2 regions of the Nonomuraea roseola genome follow, and region 1 is predicted to be linked to the other one. Evidence: riboswitches for the same ligand, from Rfam matches in the RefSeq annotation. Region 1 holds a riboswitch; the other holds the start of a gene.

Region 1 (3,729 bases):
GCACGTCGGCGCGCTCGGCCAGCTCCAGCAGGTCGGTGCGCAACTGTCCCGCCGGCATCGACCTGAAGTCGTTGAAGAGCGGCTCGAAGACGACCGGATAGACGAAGGAGGCGCCCACGGTGAGCATGAAGGCGCCGGCCGCGGCGGGAATCCACCAGCGCGCGAACCTGCGGGCAAGGGCGACGACGGCCAGCACCATGATCGCTGTGATCGCGGTCCGCACCCCGATGGACTTCAGTCTGTCGCCCGTCCAGCTCGCCCAGTTCTGCGTGGACAGGCCGAAGTCGCGCAGCTCGCCCTCGAACCAGACACCGAGCGGCCAGCGCAGCAGCTCGACCACCGCCGTGAGCACGACGACGCCGAGCAGCACGCGCAGCCACCACGGCCCCTTCAGCCTGGCCAGCAGGCGGGCGCCCCATGGCGTGGCCACCAGCACGCCCGCGAAGAGCACGGTCAGGCCGAGCGACAGGTAGGACGGCACGCTGGTGGCCGCGTCGAAGGCGCGCGAACGGGCGATCTCGGCGGCGGTGAAGTCGAGTGAGGGGTCGGGCGGCACGGCGGGCGCGCCCCGCATCGTCCCCCACGGGGTGGTGAACGCGACCACCGCGACGATCGCCGCGCCCAGCAGCGCCAGCGCGATGCCCGCCCGACGGTCCAGCCAGCTCATCCGTGTCCCCCCGCAGTCAGCTCGTCCCGGACATACTCGCGCCACAGGCCGGTCAGCGTGGGGACCGACAGGCCGAGAGGGCGCAGCGCCTCGGCGAGATCGCGCCCCGCAGCCCGATCGTAGAGGTCGACCAGCGCCCGCTCGCCGTAGCGGCCCGCGATCAGGCGGCAGGCCAGCCACGACTCCTGGTAGACCTGCGCGAGCCTGGGCGCGCCCGGCGTGAAGTCGCCGTCGGCCGGCAGCCGGGCGCTCGTCCGTCCCGAGCCGACCTCCTCGGCCAGCTCCGCGGCCGCGACACCGACCTCCAGACCCGAGCCGAGGTAGCCGACGTAGTCGGCGAAGCCCTCCCGCAGCCACACAGGACGGCCGTGCGTGCCCGCTGCCACGTGGGTGAGCTCGTGGGCGAGAACCACGTCGCGTCCCACGGGGGTCAGCCGCGCGAAGGCGCCGGGGACGACGATCACCCTTCCGCGCGACGCCAGCGCGGCCAGCCCCTCGAGCGAGCCCGTGCCGGCCAGCGCCGCCGCCTCCCCGGTGCTCGCCGGCACGACGACCACCGGCCGTACGGGGCGCCGCAGCACCGCCGAGACCGTGCGGCCGGCGGCGTCGGCCCGCGCCGCGAGGTCTCGAAGCAGCGTGGCGGGGGCGTGGTGGCCGACGGCGAGCGAGCGCGCGCCGTACGCGAAGGTGACGCCCGACTCCCACAGGCCACGGGCCTCGGACGGCAGGCGAGGGCCTGCCGACCCCGGCACCGTCCACGCCAGCGCGGCCGTCAGCACAGCTCTTCGGGTCACCACGGCAGCGATGCTAGCCCGGACGGCGGAGAGCCCCGTCCCAGAGGAATGGACGGGGCTCTCTGCGTGCGCCTACGCGCCGGGACGGACCGCGCCGGCGAAGGAGGCCTTGCGCCAGCCGCTGATCTTCTCGATCCGCACCGTCTTGCCCGAGCTGGGTGAGTGGATCATCCGGCCCTTGCCGACGTACATGCCGACATGGCCCTTGCCGCGGAAGAACATCAGGTCACCGGGCTTGAGGCTGCGCCAGGAGACCTTCTTCTTGATGCGTGCGTACTGGCTGTGCGTCACGCGCGGGATCCTGATCCCCGCCTTGGACCATGCGTACTGCACCAGACCCGAGCAGTCGAAGGAGCCTGGACCCGTCCCGCCGTAGCGGTAGGGGTCGCCGAGCTGCTTCTTCGCCACTCCGACGGCCTTGGTAGCCCTCAACTTCTGCCGAGCCGCCTTCGCCTGCGACTTCGACACGACGCGCGCCTTGCCGGCGCTCGCCTTCGCCGCGCTCGTCCGCGCGACGTCGATCTTCACTGCGGCCGTCTTCACCGCGCTCGCCTCGATGGGGGTCGCGTGAGCGGCTGGTGCGTGGAGGACGACTCCTCCCATCGCGGCCATGACGCCACTCAGGGCAAGGCAGGACAGACGGGTCTTGTAAACAGGGGTGGACAGAACGTCTCCTTGACTCTTCCACGAATGCCTACCGGGTTAGCTGACGGGTTCGGGCGTGGAAGTCGCCCTACCGGCCCGTAGGCCGGACTCACCCCAGGTGCTCGGGTCCCCGGCTCCGTGCTCCATGCCGCACGGATTCGGCGGGTCGACCGCGCACGCTCATCTGGGGGTTCGGCGCGGCGACCAGCGGATCGTTATGCGTACACACCGGCCGCTGACAGGGCCGGTGGACGTGGCGGGCGCCATGGCTTGGTCGCCGCGAAGCGAGAAGGTACCCCGCCCGCCAAGAGCGGGCAAAGTCGAAGTAAAGGAGTCAAGATCGTCCACGGGTGGTTGTCAAGAGACAATTCACTGCTCCATGGACCGTTGCAAGCGACAATTGTGACCCTCCTCACAGTTGCTGTCACCGAGCGCAGTCAGGTCCCATTTGTCACGTCAGTCACACCAGTAACATCAGCCGAATGAGGGGTCTGGCTGCTCTGCCATAAGCTCCTCGCATGCTTGATCTGTGGTCCCTGCGCGTCCTGCTCGAAGTCGGACGGCACGGCTCCTTCTCCGCCGCCGCCGAGGCCCTGTCGATGACGCAGCCGGCGGTCTCCCGTCAGATCGCCACCCTGGAGCGCCGCACGGGCGTCCGGCTCTTCCACCGCCGCCCGAGAGGCGTGCAGCCGACGGAGGCGGGTCTGGCCGCCATGGAGCAGGCCGCCGCCGTGGTCGACGGGATGAGCCTGTTCGAGACCAGGCTGCGGGCCTTCGCCGCCGCCGAGAGCGGCAGGGTGCGCGTGGCGGCCTTCCCCAGCGCGGCCACCAGGTTCGTCCCCGAGAGCTTCCGCCGCTTCACCGCCACCCACCCCGACGTCGAGCTCTCACTCACCGTGGGAGAGCGCGGCGACGCGAGACTGCTCGAAGGCGCGATCGACGTCGCGCTGGTCACCTCGTGGGACGCCGACCCCGATCCCGGGCTCGAGACGCTCTTCCTGTTCGACGACGAGCCGATGGTGGCCCTGCCCGCCGACCATCCCCTCGCGTCACAGGAGCAGGTACGGCTGGCCGACCTGGCCGCCGAGCACTGGATCGACGGCACCCACCCCGACTGCCTCGGCCCGTCGGCCGAACTGTCGGCCGCGATGGGAGGGCCGCCGAGGATCACTCACCTGTGCGACGACTGGAACGGCCGCCAGGGCCTGGTGGCCGCGGGCGTGGGCGTGATGCTCTATCCGTCGATCGCCGGCAGGTCGGTGCGCTCGGACATCAGGCTGGCCCATCCATCGCCCGCGCTGCCCGCCAGAAGGATCAGCGCCGCCGTCCTGCCCGCCGACGGGCGCCCGCCCGCCGTGAGCGCCTATCTGGACGTTCTGCGCGCGATGAGCGCGGCCTACGGGCGGACCGCGCCGACCAGGCGCCTGCCGTAGGCCGACAGCGGGACGACCTTGACCACGTCACCGGTCTGCGGCGCGTGGACGATCTTGCCGCCGCCCGCGTAGATGCTCACGTGCCCGAGGCCCTCGCTGAAGATGAGGTCGCCGGGCTGCAGGTTGTCGAGGGAGACCCTGCGCTTGGCGCCCCAGGCCCACTGCTCCCACGTCGTGCGGGGCAGCGAGA
Region 2 (3,729 bases), on a different contig from region 1:
GGCAGGAGGGCGGTGGGCTCGCGGATGTGAATCCGCAGAAGGTTCCGGCCGCCCTGCGGCACAATGCCTGCATGAAGGACCGGACCGTGCGGATCTCGAAGTACCTCGCCAGGCACCTGCGCCACGATCCGGGCGCGATCGGGATCACGCTGGACGCGCAGGGCTGGGTCCCGATCGACGATCTGCTGGAGGCGGCGGCCCGCCACGGCTTCCCCATCACCAGGGAGGAGCTCTCCCTGGTGGTGTCGGACAACGACAAGCAGCGGTACGCCATCGAGGGTGACCAGATCAGGGCGAGCCAGGGGCACTCGGTGGCGGTCGATCTCGGGCTGGAGGCCGTCGAGCCTCCGGAGATTCTTTACCACGGGACCGTCCCTCGCAGCCTCGGCGCCATCAAGGCGTCGGGGCTGCTGCCGATGTCGAGGCAGCACGTCCACCTGTCGGCCGACAGGGACACGGCCGTGCGGGTCGGCGCGAGGCGGGGGGTTCCCGTGGTGCTGGTCGTCGCGGCGGGGGAGATGCACGCGGGCGGACACGAGTTCAGGGTCAGCGCCAACGGGGTGTGGCTGGTGGCAGCCGTCCCGCCGGCGTTCCTCCGCTTCCCCGGCTGACACCGCCGGATGTGACGGTTTCCCGGCCGGGGCGGGATGGGGGATCCCCAGGGGAGCGTGACGGGTTGGCGGGGGGCAGGGGCTTGCCCCGGAAGGGGGATGACAGGTCGACGCGGGGACCGTGGACGGGTGAGAGCGTCGGAGGGATCGTCACCCGGAACGCGATCCGCCCCGGTCCCCCGGGTGCCATCCGCCGGTCAGGAGACAGGCAGGCGCACCCGGAGACCGGGGCTGGGGAATCGCGAGGGGACTACGCGCCCGAGTACTGCGGGTAGCCGTACCCGACGACCTGCGACTTCGGACGGACACGCTGCTCGACGGCGCCGTTTCCCGTGTTGCCCTCGACCGTGGTGATCGTGCCGTTGCCGTTGTCCTTCTCCACGAAACCGACGTGGTTGATGGAGCTGATGCTCTTGCTGCCGCTCCAGGAGAAGAAGACGACCGCGCCGGGCTTGGGAGTGGTGCCCCAGCGCTCGTTGTTCTTGAACCACTTGGCGTGGGCGACGGTGTAGGCGTCCCAGCCGACCTGGGGACGGGCGCCGGTCATCTCACCGACCCAGGAGACGAACATCGCGCACCACGCGGCGTTGGCGTACGCACGGGGGCTGCCGCCGTCACGGGCGACGGTCTCCTTGGCGCGCTGGGAGTTGACGTACCACTGCTGGAACTTGGTGCCGCCGCCGGAGGAGTTCTCCTTGACGCCGATCTGCTTCTTCGCCTCGGCCAGGACGGCGCTGGCGGTCGGCATGGCGGGGACGCGCTGCTGCTGCTTGACGGCGGCCTGCTTGCCGTCGGTCTTCGCGGCCATGGCGGCCACGTGGGACTTGTCCTGGGGGGCGGGAGCGGTGTCGGCCTGGGCGGCCTGCGTGGGAACAAGAGTGCCTGCGAGAACCGCGGCGCCGAGGGCGGCGTGGGCGTAGGTCATCTTGGGGGCACGGCTACGACGGTGCTTGGCCATGAAAAGGGGAGTCTCCTTGCTCAGCTTCATGCCGCTTACCGGGTTAGCTGACGGGTTCGGACGTGAAGCTGCCCTACGGCACGGTGTGCCGATTCACCCCAGAAGGATTGGGTCCCCGGTTCCGCATGGTGCGGATTCAGCGGTCACAGGCATAGGACCTGTGAGTGTTTTGCAATGTCAGGCAATGTCCGGTTCGTCCGGTTTATGCCTGGAGTGACCCCAAGGTAATACATGAGGCAAGTTGGATACAAATTGATAAAGGTCCCGCGATCATCTACGGTCAGGTCATGTCGCCCCAGGACCTGTTCAACCACGGCCTGCAGGAGGACGGACGCCGTCCACGCGAAGCTCGAAGATGGTATCTCCTGGCCATCGAGTCAGGGCACCAGGAGGCCGCCCGCAGAGCGGCCTTCAACCTCGCCCTCATCGAGGATGAGGACGGCCGGATCGACGAGGCCCGGCACTGGTACGGCAGGGCCGCCACCCCCCGGGCGATGTTCAACCTCGGGGTCCTCGAGGAGGGCTGTGGCAACGCCGAAGCCGCTCGCCAATGGTACGCAAAGGCGGTGGAAAGTGGCCACCCGGAGGCCGCCCCCCGGGCGATGTTCAACCTCGGGCTGATGGAGGACCGGGCGGGCCACCGCGCGAGGGCCCGCGGCCACTACCTGATGGCCGTCGGCTCCGGCCACGAGGAGGCGGCCACGAGGGCCCGCGCCAACCTCGAGGCGCTCAGCGAGCACCCAGCCTGACCCTGGCCTCCTCCAGCATGCGCATCATCGCCAGGCTCTCGTCCAGCGGCATGATCGCGCTCTCCGTCCTGCCCTCCGCCAGGGCCTCGCGCACCTCGCGGATCTCGCCCGCGTAGCCGTTCAGGGCGGGGTCGAGCACGTGCTCCTCGGTCTCGAACCCGGGGCCCGACAGCGTGATGCGCTGGGGCGCCCAGAACGGCGCGGCGATGTCGGCGCGCAGCCCCGTGCCCACCACCGTCGCGGTGTTGGCCAGCGGGCTGATGAGCGAGGTGTCGAGCAGCGCGCGAGCCCCGCCCTCGTAGGTCAACAGCGCCCCCACCTCGGCGTCGACGCCCGAAGGAGCGAGCGATCCTGTGAGATGCGTCTCAGCGGGCTCGCCGAGCAGCAACTGCGCCAGTCCGAAGGGGTAGATGCCCAGATCGAGCAGGACCCCGCCGCCCAGCACGGGGTTCCAGAGGCGGTGCTCCTCCTGGTAGGGCAGGACGAAGCCGAAAGAGGCCTGGACCGAGCGCAGCGCCCCGAACCGCTCCTCTGTCAGCAACCCCCTGATCAGCGGGTTGAAGCGCATCCACATGGCCTCCATGAGGAAGACGCCCGCCTGCCTGGCCAGCTTCACCATCCGCTCGGCGTCGGCCAGCGAGGCCGCCAGCGGCTTCTCGCACAGCACGGCCTTGCCCGCCGCGATCGCCGCCTCGGCCACCTCCAGGTGCTGGGCGTGCGGGGTGGCCACGTAGACCACGTCCACCGCGGGATCGGCGCACAACTCGGCGTAGGAGCCGTAGGCCGACTCCGCGCCCAGGGTCGCGGCCAGCTGCGCCGCCCTCCCCCTGTCGCGCGAGCCCACCGCGGCCACCCGCATCCCGGGCTCCGCGGCGATCACCGCGCCGACAGTCCTGGCGATCCCACCGGTCGCCGCGATACCCCAAGCCAGATCAGCCATGAGAGCCTCCTTCAGAGGTCAATCATGAAGGATCGCGGGACGGCTCGCGCCGGGCGGGGCGCCTGCCGTCGCGCTCACTGACGCTCAACCCATCCAGTCGAAGGTGGCGGGGTCGGGACCGATGCGCCTGCCGGTGTTCATGGCGCCGATCGCCGCCATGTCCTCGGCGTCGAGTGTGAAATCGAACACCTCGATGTTCTCCCTGATCCGCTCGGGTGTGACGGACTTGGGGATCACCACGTTGCCGAGCTGGATGTGCCAGCGCAGCACGACCTGGGCGGGCGACTTGGCGTGCTTCATCGCGAGCTTGGCCAGCCCCGGATCGTCGAGCAGGCCCTTGCCCTGGCCCAGCGGGCTCCACGCCTCGGTGAGGATGCCGTTGGCCTCGTGGAAGGCGCGCAGCTCCTTCTGCTGGAAGTGCGGGTGCAGCTCGATCTGGTTGATCGAGGGCACGATCTCGGTCTCGCTCAT

What was found. Region 1 has a riboswitch for cyclic di-AMP ahead of ABFX55_RS12270 (C40 family peptidase). Riboswitches for the same ligand answer to the same signal wherever they lie in the genome.
Region 2: another riboswitch for cyclic di-AMP. It lies ahead of ABFX55_RS22560 (CHAP domain-containing protein); the one in region 1 lies ahead of ABFX55_RS12270 (C40 family peptidase).

The regions. Positions count from the first base shown of each region.
Region 1 covers NZ_BAAAXC010000012.1:42,091-45,819, reverse strand. The annotation lists gene ABFX55_RS12280 (M48 family metallopeptidase) at 1-667, opposite strand, end outside; gene ABFX55_RS12275 (hypothetical protein) at 664-1,464, opposite strand; gene ABFX55_RS12270 (C40 family peptidase) at 1,534-2,004, opposite strand; cyclic di-AMP (ydaO/yuaA leader) riboswitch at 2,138-2,280, opposite strand; gene ABFX55_RS12265 (LysR family transcriptional regulator) at 2,625-3,539, shown strand; gene ABFX55_RS12260 (C40 family peptidase) at 3,503-3,729, opposite strand, start outside.
Region 2 covers NZ_BAAAXC010000014.1:883,082-886,810, reverse strand. The annotation lists gene ABFX55_RS22565 (RNA 2'-phosphotransferase) at 72-611, shown strand; gene ABFX55_RS22560 (CHAP domain-containing protein) at 862-1,569, opposite strand; cyclic di-AMP (ydaO/yuaA leader) riboswitch at 1,587-1,721, opposite strand; gene ABFX55_RS22555 (SEL1-like repeat protein) at 1,857-2,318, shown strand; gene ABFX55_RS22550 (Gfo/Idh/MocA family protein) at 2,299-3,258, opposite strand; gene ABFX55_RS22545 (aldo/keto reductase) at 3,343-3,729, opposite strand, start outside.